4 regions of the Cronobacter turicensis genome follow, and region 4 is predicted to be linked to each of the others. Evidence: predicted binding sites of a transcription regulator. Region 4 holds the regulator's gene; each other region holds the start of a gene.
What was found. Region 4 encodes CRP, which controls carbon source genes, mostly activating them, when cyclic AMP is high. Its sites were predicted from a motif close to ATGTGANNNNNNTCACAT; they were not measured.

Region 1 (7,400 bases), 2.1 Mb from region 4:
GTGCTACTGCGGTCAGGGTAATGCACCTTCTTAATTTTAAGCGTAGATGGCATTTGAAAATCTTGCATGCCGCCTTATTGGGGATTCAGTGATTAATCAAGCACTCATCCCGTTGTTTCTGCTACAGCATTTGCATTCGACATGCGGATTCACCGCGAAGTCATAAAATTGCAAGGCAGCTGTCACGCGAAAATGCGAGGCTGCGCGATCCGGTGATGTAAAGAAGTGCGAAAAAATTTGGGGTGAAGCGTAAGGGGCGGTTACACTTCGCGAGCCGATCATTTGACTAAAGGACTTGATGGATTGTGAGCACATTCAAATTTCTGGCACTGGGTGCCGTTATGGCTTCAGCCGCTACCTTTGCGCATGCAGAAGGAAAACTGTCAGTTGGCGCGGGTGCAGGATGGGTAGTGAATCCTTATAAACAGTACGACCGCGACGTTTATCCTCTGCCGGTTATCAACTATGAAGGTGATAACTTCTGGGTGCGCGGCCTTGGTGCGGGATACTACCTGTGGAATGACAATGCCGATAAGCTTTCCATTATGGCGTATTACTCGCCGCTGCACTTCAAGCCAGGCGACAGCGACAGCCGTGCGCTGCGCCGTCTGGACGAGCGTCGATCCACGCTGATGGCGGGCCTGTCTTACGTACATAACACGCAGTATGGTTATCTGCGTACCTCGCTCGCCGCCGATACGCTGGATAACAGCAACGGCATCGTGTGGGATCTGGCGTGGCTCTATCGCTACACCAACGGCGGTCTTACTCTGACGCCGGGCATCGGTGTGGAGTGGAGCAGCGAAAACCAGAACGACTACTACTATGGCGTGAGCGGCAAAGAGTCGCGCCGCAGCGGTCTTGATCGCTATGACGCGGACGATGGCTGGGCGCCGTATGCTGAGCTGACCGCCACTTATCGTCTCTCTGACAGCTGGAGCGTTTACGGCAGCGGCCGTTACACCCACCTGAGCGACGAAGCCAAAGACAGCCCGATGGTGGACCGTTCCTGGTCTGCGCTGCTGTCTACCGGCGTGACCTATACGTTCTGATTCGTAATGCCATGTTGCGGGGCGCCTTGTGCGCCCTTTTTTTTATGGCGCAAGCCGGCAGGAGAGTAAGGAAGAAAAGGGGCGGGCAAAAAACGGCCCCGCGAGAGCGAGGCCGTCTGTCATCAGGCTTGCTTAATCACGCGCAGCGTCTGAGAAAGGCGCGACGGTTTATCTTCACGCGTCTGCTGCGGTTTGGTGACGCAGGCCGTTTCCACGCAGACAAAGGTTTTGTAGCCGTCGTCCGGCATATCGCCCATGCTGACGGAGAGCGCCGGGCCCGGGTTCCAGCCCACCACGTTGCTGTTGTGATGGTGAACCACTTCAAGGGTGCGGTTAAGCGCGCCGTCGTGGATCAGGCTGCACCCTTCCGGGTTCAGGTAAACGCGGTCGGTACGGTCCGGGAACGTCTGCACGCCATCTTCCAGCTTGCCTTGATCGCCGCCGTTGACTTTATCGATGTACGACTCGCCAAGACCGCTCACTTTTACTGCCGCGATGTCGCCGACGTTGAAATAGGAATGCAGCGCGGAGGTGGTTTCAAATTCACCGTGCGCTTCCAGTTCCATTTCGCAAGTTTTGCCCAGTTTGTAGCGCGCGTAGAGCGTGAAATCGTGCGGCCAGTACTGGCGACTCGCGTCACTGGCGTGCAGTTCAAACGTCAGCACCACGCCGTTGTCATCTTCATTGTGCGCGCTCAGATTCCACGGCAGATTGCGGGCGAAACCGTGCGAAGGGAGATCTTTTTGCGCCGACGGGCCAAACCACGGCCAGCAAATCGGTACGCCGCCGCGCAGCGCGACGCCTTTCTTAAACGGCGTATTGGCGCTCAGCCATAACACCTCTTCTTCGCCAGCTGGTTTCCAGCACAGCAGATGCGCGCCCTGCAGCGCCACGGCGGCGCGAACCTGCGGATGGTCGATAACGATAACGTCCAGTTCGTCATGCTGACGACGGGAGAGATAAGGCGTTAACTGTTCAGACACCGGCAAGGCAAAAATCGTCTTGATCATTTCTGGCAATCCTCTGTCTTAAAGCCAATAAAAAGGGCGACCGAAGTCGCCCTTAGGATCAGAATCTCATCTCACTTATTTGGAGATGTGAGCGATCAGGTCCAGTACTTTGTTGGAGTAGCCGGTTTCGTTGTCGTACCAGGAAACCAGTTTCACGAAGTTGTCGTTCAGTGCGATACCTGCTTTAGCATCGAACACGGAAGTGCATACTTCGCCGTTGAAGTCGGTGGAAACCACGTCATCTTCGGTGTAACCCAGAACGCCTTTCATTTCGCCTTCAGCGGCTTTCTTGATGGCGTCTTTGATCTGCTCGTAGGTCGCTGCTTTTTCCAGACGAACGGTCAGGTCAACGACAGACACGTTCGGGGTCGGAACGCGGAACGCCATACCAGTCAGTTTGCCGTTCAGTTCCGGCAGTACTTTACCTACTGCTTTAGCAGCGCCAGTAGAGGACGGGATGATGTTCTGAGCTGCGCCGCGGCCGCCGCGCCAGTCTTTGTGAGACGGGCCGTCAACGGTTTTCTGGGTAGCGGTGGTTGCGTGAACGGTAGTCATCAGACCTTCGATGATGCCGAAGTTGTCGTTGATAACTTTCGCCAGCGGTGCCAGGCAGTTGGTGGTGCAGGATGCGTTGGAAACGATGTCCTGGCCTTCATATTTATCAAAGTTAGCGCCACGAACGAACATCGGGGTGTTGTCTTTGGACGGGCCAGTCAGAACAACTTTTTTCGCGCCAGCGGTGATGTGTTTACGTGCGGTTTCGTCGGTCAGGAAGATACCGGTCGCTTCAGCAACCACGTCCACGCCCACTTCGTCCCACTTCAGGTTAGCCGGGTCTTTTTCAGCGGTAACGCGGATTTTTTTACCGTTAACGATCAGATGACCGTCTTTAACTTCAACGGAACCGTCGAAACGACCGTGAGTAGAGTCATACTTCAGCATGTAGGCCATGTACTCAGCGTCTAACAGGTCGTTGATTGCAACGATCTCGATGTCAGAACGTTTCTGAGCAGCACGGAAAACAATGCGACCGATACGGCCAAAACCGTTGATACCTACTTTGATAGTCATATATTCCACCAGCTATTTGTTAGTGAATAAAAGGTTGGCTGTAAAATTACAAAAACCTTACGCAGCGTCAAGCGGAATCGTGTCAATCATTGCGACAAATCAATCCTCTGGACAAGCTTTGCACGACTGACTCACCTCACTCTTCCTTTTGGCCTCAGGTCCATATGGGGACGCTGAGAGGAATTTAAAAGGGCGTCGAAAACAAAAGTGTGATGTTAATCACATTTGCCTGTTCGCTGCATTTTCAGTGCTAAGTTTAGACCAAAAGTGTACGCCTTACTGTTAATGTTTTGTTAGAATATTACAGGTAATGTAACTGCTTAAACCTTGCCGAGATGTCACCTTATGGCCAATCAAAACTCTCATGACGACCTGAAAAATACCCTGACGGAAATGCAGTTCTACGTCACCCAGAATCACGGTACGGAACCGCCGTATACCGGGCGTCTGCTGCATAATAAGCGTGATGGCGTCTACCGCTGCCTGGTATGCGATGCGGCGCTGTTCAACTCCGCAACCAAGTATGATTCCGGCTGCGGCTGGCCCAGCTTTTACGAGCCGGTGAGCGAGGACTCGATTCGTTATATCAACGATTACTCGCACGGTATGCAACGTATTGAGATCCGCTGCGGCAGCTGCGATGCGCACCTGGGCCACGTCTTCCCGGACGGCCCGCAGCCGACCGGCGAGCGCTACTGCGTCAACTCGGCCTCGCTCAGCTTTACCGATGACGATAACGGCGAGCAAATCAAAGGCTGAAGAATCGATTCAGCAAATTATTCCACTGGAGCGTGATTTTATGAACCTGGAAGACCTGATTAGCAGCATGACGCCTGACGTTTACGAGCGCCTTGCGACGGCCGTTGAGCTCGGAAAATGGCCCGACGGCGTGGCGCTCACCCCCGAGCAGAAAGAAAACAGCCTGCAGCTGGTGATGCTCTGGCAGATGCGGCATAACACGAATCCGCAGCACATGACGATCGGCACTGACGGCCAACTGGTGATGAAAAGCAAGCAGCAGCTTAAGGCGGAGTTCGGCATCAATCAGCAGCCTATCGCCACGCTCAAGCCGGAGTGAGCTGACGTTTGCTGAAGCCATAAAAAAGGCCGCGGATTGCTCTGCGGCCTTTTTTATAATGCAACGTAGGTCTGAAGAGGCTTACGGCTGCGTTTCGCGCCAGTCATCGAGCGTATAGAGCGTGGCGCCGCTCGCCGCCATCTCCTGAAACGCCAGCATACTGGCCTGCGGCGTCAGGTTAACGCCACGGCAGCCGTCGGTTATCACATTCACCGTATACCCAAGACTTACCGCGTCGAGCACCGTGTATTTCACGCAGTAGTCGGTGGCCAGACCCATCACGATTAATTCGTTGACGCCGCGCTCACGCAGCCATGCGTCGAGCGCGGTTTTCTGGCGATGCCCGTTATCGAAAAACGCGCTGTAGCTGTCGATAGCCGGATTTTCGCCTTTATAAAACCGCTGTTCGATGGCGCTCTGGTTCAGCAGCGGATGGAGCGCCGCGCCGTCGCTTTCCTGAATGCAGTGATCGGGCCACCAGGTTTGCGGCAGGCCGTCAAGCGTGCCTTGCGTGAACGGCTCGGCGCGCTGAACAGAAGCAAAGCTGCCGTGATTGGCCGGATGCCAGTCCTGGCTTGCCACCACCGGCTCGCCGCGGCTCTGACACCATGCAATCATCGCGTTCGCTATATCCACCGTGCTGTCGCCTTCCGCGACTGCCAGCGCGCCGCCGGCGCAAAAATCATTTTGCAGATCCACCAGCAGCAGGGCGCGTGAGTTCATATCGTGCTCCTTTTAGTCGTCCGGGGTCAGTTCGCCGCGCAGGTTACACATCATCGCCTCGCGGATCGCCTGCGGCTCCAGCCCCTGGCTTAACAGATAATGCAGTTTGGTCAGCGTGGCCTCGACGGTCATGTCAAAGCCGCTGATGACGCCCGCATGGGCCAGCGCGTTGCCGGTGGCGTAGCCGCCCATATTTACTTTACCGGACATACACTGCGTCAGGTTGACCACCACAATCCCGCGCGAGCACGCTTCCTGCAACTCTTTCAGGAATTCCCCATGCTGCGGCGCGTTGCCGACGCCGTAAGAGCGCAGGATCAGCGCCCGCACCGGCTGGCGTAAGAAGTTACGCACCACGTCGGCGGAGATCCCCGGATAAATGGTCACCACGCCGATAGGCTGCGGCGTAATCGTATGCACGCGCAGCTCGCCGTGGCCGTGCGGCGCGGGCGGCGTATTCAGGCGACGAATATGAATGCCGGCTTCCAGCAGTGGCGGCAGATTAGGGGAGGCGAAAGCGTCAAAGCCGTCGGCATGGGCTTTGGTGGTGCGGTTGCCGCGATAGAGCCGGTTATTGAAGAACAGCGTCACTTCGCTAATCGGATAGTTCGCCGCCACGTAGAGCGAATTCAGCAGGTTGATCTGCCCGTCGGAGCGCAGCTCCGCGAGCGGGATCTGCGAGCCGGTCACGATAACCGGTTTGCTAAGATTCTCGAGCATAAACGACAGCGCCGAGGCCGTGAACGCCATCGTATCGGTGCCGTGAAGGATAACGAAGCCGTCATACTCGTCGTAATGCGCTTTGATGTCCTCGGCGATATGCTGCCAGTCCTGCGGCGTCATATCGGAGGAGTCCATCAGGGGCGCATATTCATGGATGGTGAAATCCGGCATTTCGGGGCGGTGGAATTCCGGCATTTGCGCGAGCTGCTGCTGGAGGTGGCCGGAAACGGGAATGTAGCCGTGTTCGGAGCGTTGCATACCGATGGTGCCGCCGGTATAGGCAACGTAGATCGATTTCTTTTGCATAGGTTAGCTTTCGTTGTGCTTAAACCCGCGCAGTATAGAGGCGCTGCGCAAAAAAATCAGCCCGGCGCTGGCCGGGCTGTGACAGGATCGACGCAGGCGCCTTAGCGCACGTCGCCGCAGGTCAGGCAGAAGGCGTAACGGTTCTGCGGATCGTTAAAGGCGGCGAGCTTATCGCCTTCTTTTTTCGCCGCCAGCGCCGCGTCGGCCACCGGCGCAGGCAACCATGCCTGAAGCGCCTGCGGCAGCATCGCGTGCACCGAACCGGTCAGATTCGCCAGCACCATATCCACAAAGCCCGGCTCATCCTGATAGAAATCGAGATGCCAGGTTTTCAGCTTCGCCAGCTCAGCGGCTTTTTTCACGGCGTCGTCGAAATCGCCGAGGCTGTCCACCAGGCCGTTTTGCTTCGCGTCTTCACCCGTCCAGACGTGACCCTGCGCAATCTGGTCTATCTGTTGCGGCGTCTTGTGACGCGACTGCGCCACCAGACCGATAAAGCGCTGATAACCGTTTTCGATGGTTAACTGCATCAGCTTCTGCACTTCAGGCGGCAGCGCTTTGGTGACCGACACATCCGCAAGCGGCGAGGTCGCGACACCGTCGGTATGCACGCCAATGGAATCGAGGCTGTTTTCCACCGTGTTGATAACGCCAAAGATGCCGATGGAGCCGGTCAACGTGCTCGGGTTCGCCACGATATAACTGGCCGGCGTGGAGATCCAGTAACCGCCGGACGCCGCCATGCCGCCCATGGAAACCACGATCGGTTTGCCTGCTTCTTTCGCCGCCGCCAGCTCCTGACGAATAGTTTCAGAAGCGGTCACGCTGCCGCCGGGGCTGTTCACCCGCAGCACTATGGCTTTTACCTTCGGATCCAGACGCGCGTCGCGGATCTGCGCGGCGGTGGTATCGCCGCCGACGTTGCCCGGCGTCTCTTCGCCATCCATGATGGCCCCGTTGGCGAACACCACGGCGATGCTCTCGCCCTGTTCAGACGGCTTGTTCACCGGGTAGTCGTAAATGCTGACGGCGCGGAAATCTTTATCCTTGTCGCTCCAGCCAAATTGTTTCACCAGCGCTTTATCGATGGTCGCGCTGCTCGCCAGCTCATCCACGAGCTTATTGTCGAGCGCATATTTCGCCGTATCGCCGCCTGCGGCTTCAAGGCCTGCGATCATCGCCTGCGCGCCAGGGAAGATCTGGCTGGCCGGCACCTGACGGTTGGCCGCGAGTGTGCCGAGATAGTTCTGCCACAGCTCGCCAATCCAGCGGCTGTCGGCCTCACGGGCTTCCGGCGACATATCGTCGCGGATAAACGGCTCAACGGCGGATTTATAGGTGCCGACGCGGAACACATGGGTGGTCACTTTGAGTTTATCGAGCAGCGATTTGTAGTAGAGGCCATTAGTCGCGAAACCGTGCAGATCGACGGTGCCC
Region 2 (7,400 bases), 540 kb from region 4:
AGCCAGACCGGCGCAATCAGCATATGCGCCTGGAGATACCAGCTGCCGAGCACGCTCAGCCAGCCGAAGAAGACCAGCACAGAGATATCGCCAAGGCCCATATAACCGTACGGGCGCGTGCCGACGGTGTAGGTAATGGCGGCGAGGATCGAGAGCGCGCCGAGCGCCAGGAACCCGAGCACATCCGCCATGCTGCGACAGGCGACATAGACCAGCGCCAGCCCGGAGACACAAATCAGCGCCACGGTGAGCTGGATGGCGCGCTTCATTTGCGGCGCGGTGATCGCCCCTTTTTGCATGCCGCGCAGCGGGCCGAGGCGGTCCGGTTGGTCACTGCCTTTGACGGCGTCGCCATAATCGTTGGCAAGATTAGACAGAATTTGCAGCAGCCCGGCGGTCAGCAGCGCCAGCAGCGTAATCACGGGATCGAAATAGCCCTGCCATCCGGCGAGCGCGCTGCCGACGAGAATGGCGGAAAAAGCCAGCGGCAGCGTGCGCGGACGCAGGCTTTCAAGCCAGGCCTGGGTACGGCTTACCGTGTGTGTCGATGTATTCATAAAGGGATCTGAGCCAATAAAAAATGAGGGCCTGCCTGCCTGATGAAGCTGCGGATGGCTGGCGTCGCCTTATCATCCCGGCGCATGAACGCCGGGAGCAGACTTACCGCCTTACCGCACTTCACCTCGGACAGGGCAAAAGCCCTCATCAAAAGTGATGAAAATGCGTTGAGCGCGATTATAAGATAAAACGGCTCAGATCTTCATCTGCGACCAGCGCATCCAGGTGCTTGCTCACATAATCCGCGTCGATAGTGATGGTCTGGCCGCCCAGATCGCTCGCGTCATAGGAGATATCTTCCATCAGACGCTCCAGCACCGTGTGCAGACGGCGCGCGCCGATGTTTTCGGTGGTTTCGTTCACCTGCCATGCCGCCTGGGCGATACGTTTGATGCCGTCGTCGGTGAATTCGATGTGCACGCCTTCGGTTTCCATCAGCGCTTTGTACTGGACGGTGACAGAGGCGTTTGGCTCGGTCAGGATGCGCTCGAAATCGTCGGCGGTCAGCGCCTGCAGCTCAACGCGGATCGGCAGACGACCCTGAAGCTCCGGGATAAGATCGGACGGGCTCGCCACCTGGAACGCGCCGGAGGCGATAAACAGGATGTGGTCGGTTTTCACCATGCCGTGTTTGGTGGAGACGGTGCAGCCTTCCACCAGCGGCAGCAGGTCGCGTTGTACGCCTTCACGAGAGACATCCGGGCCGGAAACGTTGCCGCCGCGCTTACAGATTTTATCAATCTCGTCGATAAACACGATGCCGTGCTGCTCAACGGCTTCGATAGCCTGTTCTTTCAGCTCTTCCGGGTTCACCAGCTTGGCGGCTTCTTCTTCCACCAGCAGTTTCATCGCATCTTTAATTTTCAGCTTGCGCGGTTTTTGCTTCTGGCCGCCCAGGTTCTGGAACATCGACTGCAACTGGCTGGTCATCTCTTCCATGCCCGGAGGCGCCATGATTTCAACACCCATTGGCGCGGCAGCGAGATTGATTTCAATCTCTTTGTCGTCGAGTTCGCCTTCGCGCAGTTTTTTGCGGAACGCCTGACGCGCCGCGGACGGCTCCTGCTGCTGTTCCGGCTGGCCCCAGTTGTTTTTGGCCGGCGGGATCAGCGCGTCGAGAATGCGCTCTTCTGCCATCTCTTCGGCGCGGTAGCGGTTCTTCTCGATCGACTGCATGCGCACCATTTTAATGGCGGAATCGGTCAGATCGCGGATGATGGAATCCACTTCTTTACCGACATAGCCCACTTCGGTGAATTTTGTCGCTTCTACTTTGATAAACGGCGCGTTGGCGAGCTTCGCCAGACGACGGGCGATTTCGGTTTTACCGACGCCGGTCGGGCCGATCATCAGGATGTTTTTCGGGGTCACTTCATGACGCAGTTCTTCGTTAAGCTGCATACGGCGCCAGCGGTTACGCAGGGCGATAGCGACAGAACGCTTCGCCGCGTCCTGACCGATAATGTGTTTGTCGAGTTCGCTGACAATCTCGCGTGGGGTCATTTCAGACATGTAGGGTCCTTACGCTTTGGAGTTCAATTCTTCGATGGTGAGGAAGTGGTTAGTGTAGATGCAGATATCGCCCGCAATCCCCAGCGACTTCTCGACGATGTCACGAGCGCCAAGCTCGGTGTTTTCCAGCAGCGCGCGTGCCGCAGCCTGCGCGTAAGGCCCGCCGGAACCAATGGCAATCAGATCGTTTTCCGGCTGCACGACGTCGCCGTTGCCGGTAATAATCAGCGAGGCGTTTTCGTCGGCTACCGCCAGCAGGGCTTCAAGGCGACGCAGCATACGGTCGGTACGCCAGTCTTTCGCCAGTTCCACGGCGGCTTTCACCAGATGGCCCTGGTGCATTTCCAGTTTGCGTTCAAAGAGTTCAAAGAGGGTAAAGGCGTCGGCGGTGCCGCCTGCGAAGCCCGCGATAACTTTATCGTTATACAGACGGCGGACTTTTTTCACGTTGCCTTTCATTACGGTGTTGCCCAGGGTGGCCTGGCCGTCGCCACCGATCACTACATGGCCGTTGCGGCGCACACTTACTATTGTTGTCACGAGCAAACCCCTTATTGCATAAGCTGAAGACAGCGCCCTGCAGGTTATGCAGGGCAGAATGCAATTATAGATGGGGGATGTTTTGGGGGTTTCAACCCCCGGAGGCGAGACGAATGCAGTTTGAGTGACCCGCCATCTTCAGGCGGTTGAGGGTGCCGTCGGCGTTATCTTTGCCTTTAATCGGGCCAATCACCACGCGGTTCCAGCCATTGTTGGACGTAATGCGTGAGTCAAACCCTTCAAACGCCAGCTGGGCGCGCACGGTTTCCGCCTGCTCGGTGCCTTTAAACGAGCCGCACTGCACCATCCAGCGGCGATCGTCTTTCTTCTCGGCCGGTTTCGCGGCTTCCGTCTCACGCGTCACCGGCGCGGTTTGCGCAGGCTTGCTCTGAGCGGTTTCACGCTGCGTAGTGGTATGCGGCGGCGTCTGGAGCAGATCCTGATACGGCGCGCTGTTCGCCTGCTGCTGGCGCGGCTGTTGCGCCGGTTGCGTGGCGGCGCGCGCGGGCTGCTGCGTCTGCACGGTGCGGGTCTGCGGCTGCTGATACCGCGTTTCTGTGCGCGGGGTTTCCGCACGCGGCGCGGTGCGCACTGGCTGCTGCGCCGTATTATTCCACTGCTGCATCTGCTGTTGTTGCTGAAGCTGTTTCTGGCGTTGCAGCGTCTGCTGACGCTGCGCCGGGGTCTGTTCGTTCCACGGCACTTCGTTAAGCTGCGTCGGCTGCTGGCGCATATCCGCCTGCATCTGATCGAGCAACTGACGCTGTTCGTTGGTCAGCTGATCCTGATTCATGATTTCACCGCCGGCGGAAGGCTCGGTCGGTTTCAGCACGCCAGGCTGGCGGCTCTCCAGCTCTTTAATATAGCGCCAGCGCTCTTCTGGCTTCGGCGGCAGGCCGTTGCCGGTGACTTTATGGCCCGGCAGGGTTTCTGACTCTTCTTTCTTGTGATGCGTAATAAAGTACAGACCGCCAATAAAGGCGACCAGCGCCGCCGCTGCGATAGCGACCATCGCCGGTGAAACAGCAGGCAGGTTACGTTGCTTTTTGCGGGGACTGGTTTTCTTGCGCCGCGCGGGTGTCGGCTGTCCGCGGCGTACATAATCTCGTTGTGCCACTATCGTTTCGCTGTATCCATTCGTTATCAGCCCGCCATGTTACTTAAGGGACGGGCCTTTGACCAGATAAGGAGTCTTAAAGGCGGTTAATTTCGCGGCTTCGGCGCGCGCGTGGTGCCGCGCAGCACCAGTTCGCAGTCCAGCAGACGCGAGCCGCTGCTGACGGTATGTCCGTTGAGCTGGCTGAGCAGTAACAGCATGGCTTCGCGGCCGATATCAAAACGCGGCTGCGCCACCGTGGTGAGCGGCGGATCGCAAAACTCCGCTAACGCGATGTTATCAAAGCCGATGATGGAGAGATCGTCCGGCACGCGGAAGCCGCGGCGTTTCGCCATCGACAGCGCGCCGAGCGCCATGACGTCGCTGTGGCAGAAAATCGCCGTCGGCGGGTGCGGCAGGCTTAACAGCTGTTCCAGCGCCTGCGCGCCCGCTTCAAAGGTGAAATCGCCGCGGGCGATATAGTGCGGGTCCACTGTCATGCCGCTGCGGCGCAGCGCCTGAACGTAGCCCTGAAGGCGGTAGTGGCACAGCGGCATCTCTTCCGGCCCGGCGATACAGGCGATGCGTTGATGCCCCAGCTCATGCAGATAGTTCACGGCGTTGAACGCGGCGGTGAGGTTGTCGATATGCACCGTCGGCAGCTCCAGCTCCGGCGCGAATTCGTTCGCCATCACCATCGGCGGCAGATTGCGCTGCTCCTCTTTACTGGCGTCGAACGGCAGACGCGAGCCCAGCAGCAGCATGCCGTCTATCTGTTTGGTGATGATGAGATCAATGAAGGTTTTTTCCTGCTGGTTCTGGTGCGCGCAGTCGCCAATCAGCACCAGATACCCCTGGTCCGCCGCGGTGACTTCAATACCACGAATGATTTCGCTGAAAAACGGATCGCAGATGTCCGGGACAATCACCAGAATGGTGCGCGATTCATTGCGCTTCAGGTTGCGGTTGAGCGATCCGGGCAGATAACCCACCTCAATGGCGGCCTGCTCCACGCGGTTGCGGGTGGCCTGTGACACTTTCTCCGGATTCATTAACGCACGGGATACCGTCGCGGTAGAGACCCTGGCGCGAACGGCGACATCTTTCATGGTTGCGGCGGCAACCTGCTTTTTGGACTTCACTTCATCTCCTCGTAGCGGTCCGCAGGCGCAGACTCGTCCTGTAATCTGACACGCCTCACATTCTTAGCAGATATTGGGCGCGCCAGTTACAAAAATTACATCGAAGATGTGACGGATATTAAATTTTACGATCCGTTTCGCAGAAGCGGGGCGGGCAGTCAGCCTTCGGTCGGGTCGACGTCGAGTGTCCATTTCACTTTACGGGCGGCGGGAAGCGTGCCTACCAGCGGCAGGCTGCCCGCGACAATGCGTTGCAACTGTAAGCGCGACGGGTGTTGTAGCAGCAACTGCCAGCGATAACGACCGCCACGCTTGGGTTGCAGCGCAGGCACCGGGCCGAGCAGCCAGAGTTTTTGATCGGCAAGCGGGCTTGCCTGGAGCAGATTACGCAGCTGCTGGAGAAACGCTGGCGCGTCCTGGTTATGGTGATCTTCGGCGCGAATCAAAATATGGCTGCTGTAGGGCGGAAGCGAGACGCTGCCGCGCTCCGCCAGCGCCTGATCGGCAAACGCGTCATAACCCTGATGCAGCAGCGTCTGTAACAGCGGATGTTCCGGGTGGTGCGTCTGGAGCACCACTTCGCCCTGTTTACCAGCGCGTCCGGCGCGGCCCGCCACCTGCGTATAGAGCTGGGCGAAACGCTCTGCCGAGCGGAAATCGGCGCAGAACAGCGCGCCATCGACATCCAGCAGCGCCACCAGCGTGACATCGGGGAAGTGATGGCCTTTGGCCAGCATCTGGGTGCCGATAAGAATGCGCGCGCCGCCGCGATGAACTTCCGCCAGTTGCTGTTCTAGCGCGCCCTTGCGGCTGGTGGTGTCGCGGTCGATACGCGACAGCGGCACGCCGGGGAATAGCGGCGCCAGGCTCTGTTCCAGCTGTTCGGTGCCAAGCCCCACCGGCACCAGATGCGTGGAGCCGCACTGCGGGCACTGGCGCGGCACGGGGCGCTGGCTGTCGCAATGGTGGCAGCGCAGCTGATGCTGTGACTGGTGCAGCGTGTAGAAGTGATCGCAGCGCGGGCATTCGGCTATCCATCCGCAGTCGTGGCACAGCAGCGCGGGCGCGAAGCCGCGGCGGTTAAGAAACAGAATCACCTGGTTATCCGCCTGCAAATGCTGGCGCATACGGGCGACCAGCGCAGGCGCGAGGCCCGCCTGTAACGGCTGGCCTTTCAGATCCAGCACGTGCTGCTGCGCCGGGCGCGCGTTGCCCGCGCGGTGCGTCAGCTTCAGCACGCGGTATTTACGCTGGCGCACGTTGTGCAGCGTCTCCAGCGCAGGCGTCGCAGAGCCTAAAATAATTGGGATCTGCTCGCTGTGCGCCCGGTAGACCGCCAGATCGCGCGCATGGTAGCGCCAGCCCTCATGCTGTTTATAGGAGCTGTCGTGCTCCTCATCGATAACGATCACCCCGAGGTTTTTAAAGGGTGTAAACAGCGCCGAGCGCGTGCCGATGACGATCGCCGCCTCGCCGCTTTTGGCTTTCAGCCAGGCCGCCAGCCGCTCGCTGTCGTTCAGCGCCGAGTGCAGCACTTCGACGGGCGCGTTGAAACGCTCGCGAAAGCGGGCGATGGTCTGGGGCGTCAGGCCGATCTCCGGCACCAGCACCAGCGCCTGTTTGCCCTGCGCGAGCGTGTTTTCGAGCACGCTTAAATAGACTTCGGTTTTCCCGGAGCCGGTCACGCCCGCCAGTAGCCAGGCGCAGAAGTTATCGGCTTCGCCGCGAATGGCACCGACCGCCGTCGCCTGCTCGGTGTTAAGCCGCAGCCTGTCGCCTGACACCGAAAACTGCCCGCGCCAGTCGGCGACTGGCGGCAGTTCGCTGCCCAGTTCGCAAAGCCCTTTAGCGCGCAGCGCCTGAAGCGCGGCGTCGTTAAACGCCATTTGCGCCACTTCATGCCGCCAGAGTCTGCCCTGACGCAGCGCCGCCAGCGCCTGCTGCTGCTTTGGCGAACGCTTTAGGGTGTTGAGATCGACCGCCTGGCCCTCTTCAGTGGCGAACCAGTACCAGAGCGGCGCGTGGCTGGCGGGTTTGCCCTGGCGCAACAGCACCGGCAGCGCGTGGAACAGCACTTCGCCAATCGGGTGATGATAGTAGTCGGCCGCCCACAGCAGCATGCGCCAGAGCACCGGCGGGTAGAGCGATTCGCTATCCAGCACCTCCACCACGCTTTTTAGCTCAGCAAGCGGCAGCTCGCTCTCATCGCCTACCGCCACGACCACGCCGACGCGCTGCTGGCGACCGAACGGCACGCGCACGCGACAACCCGCCGTCGCCGTCGCCGTCATCGCATCGGGCAGCAGATAGTCAAAGGTGCGGGCAAGCGGAACGGGCAGAGCGACGCGGGCGACAGGCATGAAGGCATCCGGGCTGAGAAAAGGAGCGTCATAGTGTACACTGTGTGTTCATCAATTTGCGGATCAGTTTGCATGGGGCGGTTATTTTCTGTATGATTCGCCGCCTTTGATGCCCTTTAAAAGTATCAAACCGACTTTATCAACATCGCGTGGTGTCTGGCGTAAGGGCTGGAAGAGCGACGCGGCCTTAAC
Region 3 (7,400 bases), 2.0 Mb from region 4:
GCGCGTTTCAGCGGAGCTTCAGTCTGCAGGCCAACAATTTTTTCGAGCGTCTTGTTGATATAACCTGCGTCATGCGAGGTGATGGTGGACGCCACGGAAGTGTCAAAGTCTACTGGCGCATGAGTGCGGTTCTCCAGTTTGACGCCTTCCATAACTTTGTCCCACAGTGAAGTGGTGGCTTCTGTTGCGCCAGCCAAGAAGGATTCATCACCCTCGTATGGCGTGTAGTTTTTCTGGATAAAGTCGCGGACGTTGACTTCATTCTGCCAGTCGCCTTTCGCGAAACCTTCCCAGGCTGTGGCTAACTTTTCATTAAGCTCGGACATGTAACACCTACCTTCTTAAGTGGATTTTTTATTTACTGCCTGGAACAACTATCAGCGATGGTCGTCGCCACGCAGGTAAATGACCCAGTATGTCAATCCGACAAGTAACCCCCACCAATAATATTACCTATGGTTACCGGTATCAGGTTATCGATGATGAAATTCATCACGGTCAGATGAGAAAATTGGTCTGGCGAAGCGTGGATCGCGCTCCAGAACTCCGGGCTGCCAAAGTGACGAATCACTATCCCCATCGGGATCATAAACATGTTGGCGATACTGTGTTCGAAACCGCTGGCCACAAACATGCCGACCGGCAGAATCATAATAAAGGCCTTATCGATAAGGCTGCGTCCTGAGTAACTCATCCAGACGGCCAGACACACCATCAGGTTAGCCAGGATGCCGAGGCAAACCGCCTCAATAAACGTATGTTCAACTTTATGCGACGCGGTCTGCAGGACGTTGAGTCCCCAGCCGCCGTTGGCGGTCATATACTCGCCAGAAAGCCACATCAGTAAAACAAAGAGCAGGGCGCCAATCAGGTTGCCGATATAAACATTCAGCCAGTTGCGCGTCAGTTGACCCCAGGTGATGCGACCGCTGGCTTTAGCGACCACAATCAGCACCGTTGAAGTAAAAAGATCGGCGCCGCAAATGACGCAAAGAATCAGACCGAGTGAGAAACAGATGCCGCCAATCAATTTTGTAATGCCGAAAGGCATTGCGGCAGCGCCGGTGGTGGCGGTGATATAGAAAACAAAAGCAATGGAAATGAATACGCCAGCCGTAATTGCCAGATAAAACGTCTTTAACGGATGTTTGGTGGCTTTGTACACACCCGCTTCTTCGGCAACTTTCGCCATCGCAGCGGGGAGTAAGGAGTCAAAAGGGTTGTCAGCTTTCACACTAACTCTCTCTTTATTTATTCGGCGAGTTGATACTAACAAAGCATGATGTAGTAAAATTTGATATGGATCATATCTCGCCAGGTTTGCAGGACTGAAAGGCGTCTGGTTTTTACGCAATTTCAGCTTAACTTTTTGATTATCCAATAAAAAATAAATTTTAAAAATTATTAAAAGTTTTGAAAAAAAAGCTTTTTACCTCTCCCTCTAAGGTGTTAACCATTATGACTTTTTGACTAAAAAAGGTAACAAATAAGCCTGGTGGATATATTGCATATTCACCAATATTTAACTCATTATTTACAATTAAATTTTTAGCCAGACAAATAAAAACGGGGCCGTAAACGTGCCCCGTCATATTTGCTAAACATAAGTGTGAAGCAGGTTAATTGATATGCGTTATATCAATTTCCTTGCCAAAACTTAGCCTTGGCGCGCTGAAGCTTCTCATAGGCCGTCAGCAGCGACTGGTGCGCCGGGAAAGCTTTCAGATCGCTGTCGACCGGCTGCAGGCCGTAGAAAGGCGCTTCGCCGCTGATGGCCGCGCTGGCGGCTTCCACTGCTTCTGCGCCATACATACGTACAAACGCGTTCAGGTATTGCAGCGGCTCGCGCTCTTCTTCCTGCGCCAGCAGCAGCAGCGTCTGCAGGCAGCGATAGTAGTTGGCGCGCTCAGCGCTGAAGACCGAGGCGTTAAATTCCATGGTCCATTCGGTCCAGATCAGCGCCTGCTCCAGATCGCCGCCAGCCAGCGCCAGCATCGCTTTCAGTTCGCCGATGCGCAGGGTATACCAGCCATTGTCTTTACCGGTCGCCAGCCCCAGCAGCTCACGCACGCGGGTAAAATCGTCATGGCCTTCTTCGTCAAGCTGGGCGATAAGGTTCAGGTAATCTTCTTTTTCCCACTCGCTGCCCGGCAGAGCCAGCAGGGTTTCGCGCAGATGGCTGCCCATACTATTGTTGGCGAGCAGCAGATCTTCCGCCGGGTAGATATCGGACATGCCCGGCACCAGAATACGGCAGGCGTAAACGCCCAGATGCTCGTAATCGGCGATGTACACTTCTTTATCTTCAGCGTTGAAGATCGCCATCAGGGTGGCGAACTCTTCTTCCGTGGTGCCGGCGAAGCTCCAGTCCACAAACGGGTAATCGGCGTCCTGCTTGAACATATCCCAGGAGATCAGACCGCTGGAGTCGATAAAGTGCGTCTCAAGGTTCGCGTGCTCGGCTACTTCTTCGTCATCGAAGGTGGGCGGCGTAAACACGTCGAGATCTTTCAGGCCCCGGCCCTGGAGCAATTCAGTAACGGTACGTTCCAGCGCTACGCCGAAATCAGGATGCGCGCCGAAAGAGGCAAAGCAAGTGCCGTTGGTCGGGTTAAACAGCACGACGCAGATAACCGGGTACTGGCCGCCCAGCGACCCGTCGTAAGCAAAAATCGGGAAGCCTTCAGCTTCAAGGGTATTGATAGCCTCGACCACGCCAGGATAGCGCGCCAGCACCTCCTGGGGGATCTCCGGCAGGCTGATGCTCTCGGCAATAATGCGGTTCTTGATGTGACGTTCAAAGACTTCGGAAAGTCCCTGAACGCGGGCTTCATTGCGGGTGTTGCCTGCAGACATACCGTTGGATACATACAGGTTGCCCACGATGTTCATCGGAATATAGACGGTTTGCTCGTCCGACTGACGGGTAAATGGCAGGGCGCAGATGCCGCGCTCTTCATTACCGGACTGCAGGTCAATCAGCATGCTGGCGGTCAGCTCGTTCTCCGGATCGTAAAACGCGCGCAGGCGGGCATCGAGAATGCCTTCCGGCAGCGCGTCGCTCTGCGGGATCGGGAACCATTTTTCGTTCGGATAATGTACGAACGGGCCGTTGGCGATCGTATCGCCCAGCCAGAAATCGGCGAAGAAGTAGTTAGTGGAGAGACGCTCAAAATATTCGCCCAGCGCGGAAGCCAGCGCGGCTTTTTTGGTAGCGCCTTTGCCGTTGGTAAAACACAGCGCGCACTCTTTGTCGCGAATATGTACGGACCAGACGTTCGGCACCGGGTTCAGCCAGGAGGCTTCTTCAATATTAAAGCCCAGATCGGTGAGTTTCTGCTGGAAGCGAGCGATGGAGTCTTCCAGAGCGGCATCTTTGCCGGGGATGAAGGTTTGAGTCATGGGATCCACTTTTGTCGTACGCAAAGCGCGCAATGATACGGATTTTAGCCCGTATACGCCATCGTCCCGCCCGACGCAGCAAAAATAAATCTTACGGCTATGCTTAATGAAGATAACTCCCTGTTATGGCGTAAGAAAAATATGAAAGCTTTCGATTTGCAACGGATGGCGCTTGACAAGTTTCCTCTTGAATTTCTGGGTGAAGTCGCGCTGCGCAGCCTTTATACCTTTATTCTGGTCTTTCTGTTTCTCAAAATTACCGGGCGACGCGGCGTGCGTCAGATGTCGCTCTTTGAAGTGCTGATCATTCTGACGCTTGGCTCAGCGGCGGGGGACGTAGCGTTTTATGACGACGTGCCGCTGCTGCCGGTGCTGGTGGTCTTCGTTACGCTTGGCGTGCTCTATCGTTTGGTGATGTGGCTGATGTCCTGTAGCGAAAAGCTTGAGGATCTGCTGGAAGGCAAGCCGCGCATTATTATCGAAGATGGCGAACTGGCCTGGGAAAAACTCAACCGGGAGAACATGACGGAATTCGAGTTTTTTATGGAATTACGCACCCAGGGCGTCGAGCATCTGGGCCAGGTGCGGCTCGCCATCCTTGAGGCCAATGGTCAAATCAGCATCTATTACTTTCCCGATAAACTGGTGCGCCCCGGATTGTCGATTCTGCCGGAGTATTGCAGCGAGCGTTTTGAACACATTCCGGAAACCGGCGATTACGCCTGCATCCGTTGCAGTGAAGTGGTGACGTTTGACGCGGGCGTGAAACCGGCCTGCCCGCGCTGTAAAAACCATATATGGGTGAAGGCAAGCACCGCGACCCGCGTCACCTGACAGCAAATTCCACCGCCAGCAGGCGCTGCGCTGGCGGATTGTGTTGTGTGATTTGGCGCACATTCCCCCCGGCGCCAGGATTAGCCGTTGCAGCCCTGTCAACGGAATGATAAAACCGATAGCCACAGGAAAAACTTATTGCTTTTAGCGTGGTGAGGGGAAATGGCTCAGGTCTACAATTTTAGTTCTGGCCCGGCGATGCTGCCGGCGGATGTGTTACGAGTGGCTCAGGAAGAGTTGCGTGACTGGCAGGGGTTAGGCACCTCTGTGATGGAAATCAGCCACCGCAGCAAAGAATTTATTCAGGTGGCTGAACAGGCGGAACAGGATTTTCGCGATCTGCTGGAGATCCCCTCAAATTATAAAGTTTTATTCTGCCACGGCGGCGGACGCGGGCAGTTCTCCGCACTTCCGCTGAACCTGCTGGGCGACAAAACCACCGCAGACTATGTTGATGGCGGCTACTGGGCGGCAAGCGCCGTTAAAGAAGCCAAAAAATACCTGACGCCGAACGTGATCGACGCGAAAATCACCGTCGATGGCAAACGCGGCATCAAGCCGATGAGTGAATGGCAGCTCTCTGCGGACGCGGCTTACATGCACTACTGCCCGAATGAAACTATCGACGGCGTCGCGATTAACGATACGCCTGATTTTGGCGACGCCATCGTCACTGCGGATTTCTCCTCCACCATTCTTTCTCACCCGATTGATGTCAGCCGTTACGGCGTTATCTACGCGGGCGCCCAGAAAAACATTGGCCCGGCGGGCCTGACGCTGGTTATCGTGCGCGAGGATCTCCTCGGCAAGGCGCATGCCGCTTGTCCGTCGATTCTGGATTACAGCGTGCTGAACGAGAACGACTCCATGTTCAACACGCCGCCGACGTTTGCCTGGTATCTGGCGGGCCTGGTCTTCAAATGGCTCAAAGCCAAAGGCGGCGTGGCGGCGATGGATAAGATCAATCAGCAAAAAGCGGATCTACTTTATGGCGTGATTGATAACAGCGATTTCTACCGCAATGATGTGGCGACCGCTAACCGTTCACGTATGAACGTGCCGTTCCAGCTCGCCGACAGCAACCTGGATAAACTGTTCCTCGAAGAATCTTTCGCCGCGGGTCTGCATGCGTTGAAAGGCCACCGCGTGGTAGGCGGCATGCGCGCCTCCATTTACAACGCGATGCCGCTCGAAGGGGTTCAGGCCCTGACCGACTTTATGGTTGATTTCGAACGCCGCCACGGCTAATCCTCCCGTTACGTTTCGCCCCGCGGCTGCCGTGGGGTTTTTATTCTGTTTTATTGAGACTTTTTCCATGCAGGAATCCCTGACCTTACAACCCATCGCGCGCGTGGATGGCACCATCAACCTTCCAGGCTCCAAGAGCGTTTCCAACCGGGCGCTGCTGCTGGCCGCACTGGCGAAAGGCACCACCACGCTCACTAACCTGTTAGACAGCGATGACGTGCGCCACATGCTCAATGCGCTGAAAGCGCTCGGCGTTAATTATTCGCTTTCAGAGGATCGCACCCGCTGTGAAATTCAGGGGCAGGGCGGGCCGTTCAATACGCTCGTGGAGCTGGAGCTGTTTTTAGGCAACGCGGGCACCGCGATGCGTCCACTGGCGGCGGCGCTGTGCCTTGGCACAAACAACGTGGTGCTGACCGGCGAGCCGCGCATGAAAGAGCGCCCGATTGGACATCTGGTGGACGCGCTGCGTCAGGGCGGCGCGGACATCATCTATCTGGAGCAGGAAAACTATCCGCCGCTGCATCTGAAAGGCGGGTTTTCAGGCGGCAATGTGACCGTTGACGGCAGCGTCTCCAGCCAGTTTCTGACCGCGCTGTTAATGGCGGCGCCGCTGGCGCCGGCCAACACCGCCATCGACATCAAAGGCGAGCTGGTGTCAAAGCCCTATATTGATATCACGCTGCACCTGATGAAAACCTTCGGGGTTGAGGTCGAAAACCAGAACTACCAGCGTTTCGTTATCCAGGGCGGCCAGCAGTATCAGTCGCCTGGCCATTACCTGGTGGAGGGCGACGCGTCTTCCGCTTCTTATTTCCTTGCGGCGGCGGCCATTAAAGGCGGCACCGTGAAGGTCACGGGTATCGGGCGCAACAGCGTGCAGGGCGATATTCGCTTTGCCGATGTGCTGGAGAAAATGGGCGCGCAGATCGTCTGGGGCGACGATTTCATCAGCTGCACCCGCGGCGAGCTGAACGCGATTGATATGGATATGAACCATATTCCCGACGCGGCGATGACCATTGCCACCGCAGCGCTGTTCGCTCAGGGCACGACCACGCTTCGCAATATCTACAACTGGCGCGTGAAGGAAACAGACCGTCTGGCGGCGATGGCGACCGAACTGCGCAAAGTTGGCGCCACGGTCGAAGAGGGGCATGACTTCATCACCGTGACGCCGCCTGCGCAGTTGCAGTTTGCGGATATCGGCACCTATAACGATCACCGCATGGCGATGTGCTTCTCGCTGGTGGCGCTCTCCGACACGCCGGTCACGATCCTTGACCCGAAATGCACCGCTAAAACCTTCCCCGATTACTTCGCGCAACTCGCGCGCATCAGCCACTCCGCCTGACCGCGCTTGCGCCCCGTATCACAAGTACGGGGCGTCGGCTAGCCGTTATTTTTCGGATAAGCGCCCGTGTTTCAATAATGTTAATCTGCCGCCGGGTTAATTGACCCGCAGCTTTTTTACGTTGAATCCATGGACGATTTATTATGAAAAACAATAAAGTACTTTTAAGTTGCCTCGTTGCGGCGGCGCTGGTGTCTGGCTGTAAAAATATGGGCGCGCTTAACGGCGACGCGCTGGCGAAATCCGGTATGTCTGCCTATCAGGCCGCCACGCTCAGCGATGCGGACGTTAAAAAACTGTCCGATCAGGCTTGTGCTGAAATGGACAAGCAAAACCCGGTTGTTCCAGCGTCCAGCAAATACACTAAACGCCTGAATAAAATCGCGAAGGCGCTCGGCAATAACATCAACGGCACGCCGGTAAACTACAAGGTTTACCAGACCCCGGAAGTTAACGCCTGGGCGATGGCGAACGGCTGTATCCGCGTTTACAGCGGTCTGATGGACATGATGACCGACAACGAAGTGGAAGCGGTGCTGGGCCATGAAATGGGTCACGTGGC
Region 4 (7,400 bases):
GGTATCGCGGTGACGGCGCTCGGCCACTGCCACCCGCGGCTGGTGGAGGCGCTGAAAGCGCAGGGCGAAACGCTCTGGCACACTAGCAACGTCTTTACCAACGAGCCCGCGCTGCGCCTGGGCCAAAAGCTGGTGGACGCCACGTTCGCCGAGCGCGTGGTGTTCATGAACTCCGGCACCGAAGCCAATGAAACCGCGTTCAAGCTGGCCCGCCATTACGCCATCACACGTCACAGCCCGTACAAAACGAAAATCATCGCGTTTTATAATGCCTTTCACGGACGTTCGCTGTTTACCGTCTCCGTGGGCGGCCAGGCGAAATACTCCGACGGCTTCGGCCCGAAACCCGCTGATATCATCCATGTGCCGTTCAACGATCTCGATGCGGTCAAAGCGGTGATGGACGACCACACTTGCGCGGTGGTGGTCGAGCCGGTGCAAGGCGAGGGCGGGGTGACCGCCGCGACGCCGGAATTTTTGCGCGGCCTGCGCGAGCTGTGCGACCGCCATCAGGCGCTGCTGGTGTTCGACGAAGTACAGTGCGGCATGGGCCGCAGCGGCAAGCTGTTTGCTTACATGCATTACGGCGTGACGCCGGACATCCTGACCAGCGCCAAAGCGCTGGGCGGCGGTTTCCCGGTCAGCGCGATGCTCACCACGCATGATGTCGCCTCGGCGTTTCATGTGGGTTCGCACGGCTCCACCTACGGCGGCAACCCGCTCGCCTGCGCGGTGGCGGGCGAAGCGTTTGATATTATCAACACCCCGGAGGTGCTGGACGGCGTGGCGCAAAAACGCGAGCAGTTCGTGCAGCACCTTCAGCGCATCGGCGAGCAGTATGGACTGTTCAGCGATATTCGCGGCATGGGCCTGCTGATTGGCGCCGAGCTGACCCCAGCCTTCCACGGGCGCGCCCGCGATTTCTTGTACGCCGCCGCGGCGGAAGGCGTGATGGTGCTGAACGCCGGGCCGGACGTGATGCGTCTCGCGCCGTCGCTGCTGGTGGAGAGTGCCGATATCGACGAAGGGATGGCCCGTTTCGCGCGCGCCGTCGCACGCGTGGTTAACGGTTAATCAGCGTGACTGGCTCAGGCGTCGCCTGAGCCAGATACCGTGATGCGGGCGCTGGCGCCACGCCACGGAAGAGATGGTGTGCATGGTGCGCAGATGATCGAGAATGCGCAGCAGATGATGCTCCATTACGCCCGGCGCCCCTTCCGGCAAGACCTCTTCGCCCTCCAGTACCGCCTCGTTTTGCGTGTCGCCCGGCGCGTCATGCTCCAGCCGCTGCTGGCAGCGCTGTAGCGCAATTTCACAAGCCTGTAAGTAGCGCGCCGCCGTCTCCGGCGTCAGCGTGGTTTGCTCGCGCGCCATCGTCGTTATCGCGTTGATGTGCTCGACGATAAACTGACTGTGCGTGACCCACAGACGCATATCCTCCAGATAACGACTGTTAAAGCCCGGCTCCTGCATGGCCTGATTGAGCGAGTTATAGAGCGCGTTGTGCGCCTGGTTGACCTGCATCCGCTGCCACGCCAGCGGGCCGGGCTGCGGATCGTCGCTCAGGATCAGGCGCAGCGCCTCCTGGTCGGCCTCCAGCGCGTCATGCGCGTTCTGGCGCAGCAGGCCGCTCTGCCACTGGGGCCAGAGCCAGACCATGCCGCCGAACGCGATAAGGCAGCCGGACAGCGTGTCTATCAGGCGCGCCACGATGTACTGCTCGCCGTTGAGCGTCAGGATTTGCAGCGAATAGACCGCCGTGACGGTAAAGCCAATCATCGCCCAGCCGTAGTGCCGCCGGATTATCAGATAACTGATTAAGGTCACCAGCAACATGCCGAGCAGGGTATAGCCCTGCGGCACATTCAGGTGCAGCGTGATGCCCGCGATAATCAGCCCCGCCAGCGTGCCGCCCGCCCGGTGCAGGATGCGCACCCGTGTCGCGCCATAGCCGTTTTGCGTGACGAAGAGCACCGTCATCAGGATCCAGTACGGCTTCGGTAAATTGAACGCGCTCCCTAACAGGCCCGCCGCCGCCAGCATTACGCCCAGACGCGCGGCGGTGCGCAGCGCCGCGGATTTCAACGACAGATAGCTTTTCAACGCCCGCAGCAGCGGCAGGCGGCGCTGGCCGCTGTCCATCAGGTCACGGGCGTAGAGCGGGCGCTGGGTGCGTAGCACGCGGGCGATACGGCTGAAATGGTATTCGCAAAACTGGCCGACCGGGTTGTCCGGATGCTGACGGGCGATTTTCGCCAGCGCCTCAATCTGCTTATCCATTGAGAAGCGGTACGAGTAGCGGTGGTAGAGAATATCGTCAGAGAGCGTGCGCAGGCGCGTGGCGACGGTCTGGGCCGTCCAGCGCAGCACCGCTTCGGCGTGGCTGCGCTCCACCAGCTTTTGCACTTCACGCGGCTGATGCAGGGAGACCGAAATATGCTCCTGAAGATCCAGCGCCACCTGAAACGTGCGCAGCAGGCGTTTGTAGCCGTTCTGTTTGGTCGCCGACAGCATCTGTAGCTGCTGATAGCACTGGCTTATCTGATCCACCACTTTTTGCTGATGCACCAGTAGCGGCGGCAGCGCCTGTTCCGGTTCTGTGTGGCGCGTCAGCAGGCTGTATTTCGCTTCGCAGTAGTCGGCGAGGCTTTTATAAATCAGGCTTAACGATTCACGCAGCGGCTGTTCACGCCACAGCCAGAACCAGAAACCGTTAAACGCGCCATACCAGAGCGTGCCGAGAACGTAGAGCAGCATCGGCTCCCAGACGGGCATATTCCCGGCGAGGCTTAACGTGAAGATGGCCGCGATAAGCGACGCGGGCAGCAGGCGCGCATGCAGGGGGCTTATCTCCGCCGTCACGCCCAGCAGCAGCGCCAGCATCAGCAGAATAAGCGGCAGCGGGATGGCCTGTAACAGCAGAAACTGTACCGCCAGGCTGCTCAGCGCAAACAGCGAGGCGCCGATGATCAAGCGTTTGAAGAAGCGTTTGTGCGGGGTATCGAGACCGGCAATATTGCAGCAGGCGGGGACGAGTGAAAACAGCAACCCTTGTTGGAGATGGCCCAGCATCAACCCGACCGCCACCGGCAGGCTTAAGATCAGCGTTTGCCGTAAAGCGTAATTAATTTCAGGGTGATAGATAAGACGACGCCACATAGGGGAGAAGTATAGATACAAAAACGGCGTGTTACCGAAGCGACACGCCGTTTTTTGATTTTTTAGCGGGTACCGTAAACCACAATAGTTTTACCGTGGGCGGAGATCAGGTTCTGATCTTCGAGCATTTTCAGAATGCGGCCAACGGTTTCGCGGGAGCAGCCGACAATCTGGCCGATTTCCTGACGCGTGATTTTAATCTGCATTCCGTCCGGATGGGTCATCGCGTCCGGCTGTTTCGCCAGGTTCAGCAGCGTCTGAGCGATGCGGCCGGTCACGTCCAGGAAGGCGAGGTTGCCCACTTTCTCTGAGGTGACTTGCAGGCGGCGAGCCATCTGCGAGGAGAGACGCATCAGAATATCCGGGTTAACCTGAATCAGCTGACGGAATTTTTTGTAGGAGATTTCAGCCACTTCACAGGCAGTTTTAGCGCGAACCCAGGCGCTGCGTTCCTGACCTTCCTCGAACAAACCCAGTTCGCCGATGAAGTCTCCCTGATTCAGGTACGAGAGGATCATCTCCTTGCCCTCTTCATCTTTGATCAGCACTGCCACTGAGCCTTTGACGATGTAATACAGCGTCTCCGCTTTTTCACCCTGGTGAATCAGCGTGCTCTTAGATGGATACTTATGAATGTGGCAATGAGACAAGAACCATTCAAGAGTCGGGTCTGTTTGCGGTTTGCCAAGCACCATGCGCGGTTATCCTCTGTTTTAAACTGGCTCCAAAGACAGGGCGCGTAACCCCTGTCTGGCTTTGCAATCATCATCTTCCCGCTTCCAGGGAAGTTGGCTGTCCGTGGACATCGCAGCCGATAAATTGTCTTCTCCTCTGCACCCATGCGTAACATCAATGTATCGCCGCTGCATCCAGACTGTTTTAGCATAGCTTTTATCAGGTGTCTCCTGTTGTCTCGTTTCAGCTTGACGCAGGTCGCCTTCCGTTGCCTCTGATGACGCGCGCGCGTAATCTGTCAGAAAAATGAATAGCCTGGAGCGAATAACATGCATGCACGAGTGAAATGGGTGGAAGGCTTAACCTTCCTTGGCGAGTCCGCTTCGGGGCATCAGATCCTGATGGACGGCAACTCCGGCGACAAAGCGCCGAGCCCGATGGAAATGGTCTTAATGGCGGCAGGTGGCTGCAGCGCCATTGATGTGGTCTCTATTCTGCAAAAAGGCCGTCACGACGTGACCGACTGCGAAGTGAAGCTGACCTCAGAGCGTCGCGAAGAGGCTCCGCGTCTGTTCACGCATATCAATCTGCACTTTGTGGTGACGGGTAAAGATCTGAAAGACGCGGCAGTGTCGCGCGCGGTGGATCTGTCGGCGGAGAAGTACTGTTCAGTGGCGCTGATGCTCGGCAAAGGGGTCAACATCACCCATTCTTACGAAGTGATCGACGCGTGATGTGACGGCGGGCGGCCCGGCAGGCGCAGCGCCACCGGGCCATTCTGTCACGCTATCTGTTTCCCTTCCATCAGCCGCTGCACCAGCGGCAGCATAATAAGCTCCATCGCCAGCCCCATCTTGCCGCCCGGCACCACCAGCGTATTGATGTGCGAGATAAACGAGCCCTGTAGCATCGCCAGCAGCCAGGGGTAATCGATATTGTCCAGATTGCGGAAGTGAATCACCACGAAACTCTCATCGAGCGACGGGATACTTTTCGCGGCGAACGGGTTGGACGTGTCCACCGTCGGCACGCGCTGGAAGTTAATATGGGTGCGCGAGAACTGCGGCGTGATGTAGGAGATGTAATCTTCCATGGAGCGCACCACGGAATCCATCACTGCCTCGCGGGAGTGGCCGCGCTCGCTGGTATCGCGAATCAGCTTTTGTATCCACTCAAGGTTGACGATAGGCACCACGCCCACCAGCAGGTCGACATGTTTCGCCACGTCGTTTTGCGGCGTCACCACGCCGCCGTGCAGCCCTTCGTAAAACAGCACGTCTGTCGGTTCCGGTAACGGCTGCCACGGCGTGAAGGTGCCGGGCACCTGGTTCCACGGCACCGCTTCGTCATAGGTGTGCAGATATTTGCGCGACTGCCCTTTGCCGGTCAGGCCGTACTCCACAAAGGTTTGCTCCAGCAGGCCAAAATCGTTCGCCTCCGGGCCGAAATAGCTGATGTGGCGGCCAAGATCGCGCGCTTTGCGGATAGCCATGTCCATTTCCGGGCGCGTGTAGCGATGGAAGCTGTCGCCTTCCACTTCGGCGGCATGAAGATTCAGCTGGGCGAAAATTTTGCGAAACGCGAGGCTGGTGGTGGTGGTTCCCGCGCCGCTGGAGCCCGTGACGGCGATAACCGGATGTTTGGCAGACATAGCGAGACAACTCCCTGAAGCGGCGGGGCAGGGCTCCGCCTGGAACGTTAACCGCGAAACTGCGAACGCGGCATGATATTGACCGTTTCGTGCAGTTCAGACCACACAAGAACGGCCTCGCCACTTTGCAACTGACGCCGCACGTCGGCGACCTTTTGCTCAAGCGAGCGTTCATGTTCACCATAATCGGTGCCTTCGCGCAAGACGAAGGCTTCAATCAGGCGGTCCAGGGTGTCGGGCGCCAGCTCTTGCCAGGGAATGATCATTTATCGGTCCAGATAAGGGGTTAACCAGTCAGGAATGCGCTGCTCCAGCCACATTCTGGGCTGACGCAGCGTGCCGCCGACAAAGCCCACGTGGCCGCCATGCTCCGTCAGCTGATATTCAATATTAGCAGGCAGCGCGGCGGTATCAGGGATCACGTGATGATCCATGAACGGGTCGTCTTTGGCATGAATAATCAACGTCGGGCGGGTGATATTCGTAAGACGCGGCATGGCGCTGCACTGGCGATAGTAATCGACGGCGTCGCGAAAGCCGTGAATTTTCGACGTTATCAAATCATCGAAATCGCGAATGCGGCGCAGACGTTTAAGCTGGGCGAGTTCAATCGGCAGCGTGCCGGGCCAGGCTTTTAGCTTACGAGAGGCGTTGGCTTTCAACAGGTTCAGCAAATAGAACTGGTAGAAGCGCGAAAACCCTTTTTCCATATGGTTGCAGCAGTGTTCCAGCATAAAGGGCGCGGACACAATTACGCCTGCGGTCAGCGGGAAACGGGCATCAATCTCCGCCATCAGGCAGCCAAGCATATTGCCGCCGAGCGAATAGCCGACCGCCGCCGTCGGCACGGTGCCGTAGCGTTCATCCAGCCAGCGCAGGAAAAAGGTGCCGTCTTCGGTTTCCCCAGAATGGTAGATGCGCCCCATCTTGTTCGGCACGCCGCTACAGCCGCGAAAGTGCATCACCACGCCGAGCCAGCCGCGTGCTTTCGCCGCATGGATGAGGCCGTGAACGTAAGGGCTGTGCAGGCTGCCTTCGAGCCCGTGAAACACCACCAGACGCGGCTTATGGCGCGCCTGGTCAGGGTTTTCGCTAAACGCGAGGTCGACAAAATCGCCGTCCGGCAAATCCAGACGCTGCCAGTACGGCTCAAATTGCACCCGGCGGCGCAGCACGCGCGGCAGCATGGTTTGCAGGTGTGGATTGCTGACTCCCGGCATTGGCTGAAAGTGTGAGGAATCGGTGTTCAGTGCAGGAAGTTCTGCGGGAGTAATGTCGGCCATAGCTGATGTCTTTTATTAGTTCGCTAACTACTATACCGGTTGTTATCCATTTTGTTGATGCTTTGGTGCGGATCATTCAGCCAGTAAATTGCGCGAGAACAGGTGAATATCGGCGTCCGGCTTGCGTCGCCAGAGCCTGGCCTTACGGGCGCCGGTGGCGACGCTCTCGCCGGTCTCTTCAAACATCCCGGAGGCTTCAAAGCGGCGGATCAGGCTTTTACGCTGAATGGGCTGGCCGAGAATAATTTCCGTCGCCTCCTGAAGCTGGCTCAGCGTAAAGCACTCCGGCAGACAGTAAACCGGCAGGAGCGAATACATCGTTTTCTGACGCAGGCGGCGCAGCGCCGCGTCGATAATCGTCAGGTGATCGAACGCCAGTTCAATCGCGCCAAGCTCCGCCACCGGCACCCACTGCGCATCGCTGACGGAGGCGATATGCGGCTGGCAGTCGACCCAGGCGATTAGCGCAAACCAGGCGGTGGTGAGGCTCCAGCCGCGCGGATCGCGATCCGGGCCGGAGAAGGTCTCCAGCTGCTCCAGCCATGACGGGCGCACGCCGGTTTTCTCGGTCAGCTTACGCAGCGCCGTCGCATGGGTGGAGTCATCCTTGCGCATATCGATAAACCCGCCCG

Region 1: a site for CRP is predicted at 3,341-3,358, ahead of msrB (peptide-methionine (R)-S-oxide reductase MsrB). Genes of this name have one in related genera too.
Region 2: a site for CRP is predicted at 4,892-4,909, ahead of cytR (DNA-binding transcriptional regulator CytR). Genes of this name have one in related genera too.
Region 3: a site for CRP is predicted at 4,282-4,299, ahead of serC (3-phosphoserine/phosphohydroxythreonine transaminase). Genes of this name have one in related genera too.

The regions. Positions count from the first base shown of each region.
Region 1 is NZ_CP165997.1:2,480,758-2,488,157, reverse strand. It holds gene AB8W27_RS11815 (MipA/OmpV family protein) at 342-1,052, shown strand; gene AB8W27_RS11810 (D-hexose-6-phosphate mutarotase) at 1,175-2,062, opposite strand; gene gapA (glyceraldehyde-3-phosphate dehydrogenase) at 2,138-3,133, opposite strand; gene msrB (peptide-methionine (R)-S-oxide reductase MsrB) at 3,479-3,892, shown strand; gene AB8W27_RS11795 (YeaC family protein) at 3,933-4,211, shown strand; gene pncA (bifunctional nicotinamidase/pyrazinamidase) at 4,293-4,934, opposite strand; gene ansA (asparaginase) at 4,947-5,963, opposite strand; gene sppA (signal peptide peptidase SppA) at 6,065-7,400, opposite strand, start outside.
Region 2 is NZ_CP165997.1:4,185,501-4,192,900, reverse strand. It holds gene menA (1,4-dihydroxy-2-naphthoate polyprenyltransferase) at 1-557, opposite strand, end outside; gene hslU (HslU--HslV peptidase ATPase subunit) at 736-2,070, opposite strand; gene hslV (ATP-dependent protease subunit HslV) at 2,080-2,610, opposite strand; gene ftsN (cell division protein FtsN) at 2,702-3,727, opposite strand; gene cytR (DNA-binding transcriptional regulator CytR) at 3,814-4,848, opposite strand; gene priA (primosomal protein N') at 5,007-7,208, opposite strand.
Region 3 is NZ_CP165997.1:2,761,290-2,768,689, reverse strand. It holds gene pflB (formate C-acetyltransferase) at 1-326, opposite strand, end outside; partial or broken gene focA (formate transporter FocA) at 378-1,234, opposite strand; gene ycaO (30S ribosomal protein S12 methylthiotransferase accessory factor YcaO) at 1,639-3,402, opposite strand; gene AB8W27_RS13235 (DUF421 domain-containing protein) at 3,544-4,236, shown strand; gene serC (3-phosphoserine/phosphohydroxythreonine transaminase) at 4,399-5,484, shown strand; gene aroA (3-phosphoshikimate 1-carboxyvinyltransferase) at 5,552-6,838, shown strand; gene AB8W27_RS13220 (M48 family metallopeptidase) at 6,982-7,400, shown strand, end outside.
Region 4 is NZ_CP165997.1:345,535-352,934, forward strand. It holds gene AB8W27_RS01595 (aspartate aminotransferase family protein) at 1-1,074, shown strand, start outside; gene AB8W27_RS01600 (YccS/YhfK family putative transporter) at 1,075-3,159, opposite strand; gene crp (cAMP-activated global transcriptional regulator CRP) at 3,222-3,854, opposite strand; gene AB8W27_RS01610 (OsmC family protein) at 4,164-4,568, shown strand; gene AB8W27_RS01615 (phosphoribulokinase) at 4,616-5,485, opposite strand; gene AB8W27_RS01620 (YheU family protein) at 5,533-5,751, opposite strand; gene AB8W27_RS01625 (hydrolase) at 5,752-6,768, opposite strand; gene AB8W27_RS01630 (NUDIX domain-containing protein) at 6,841-7,400, opposite strand, start outside.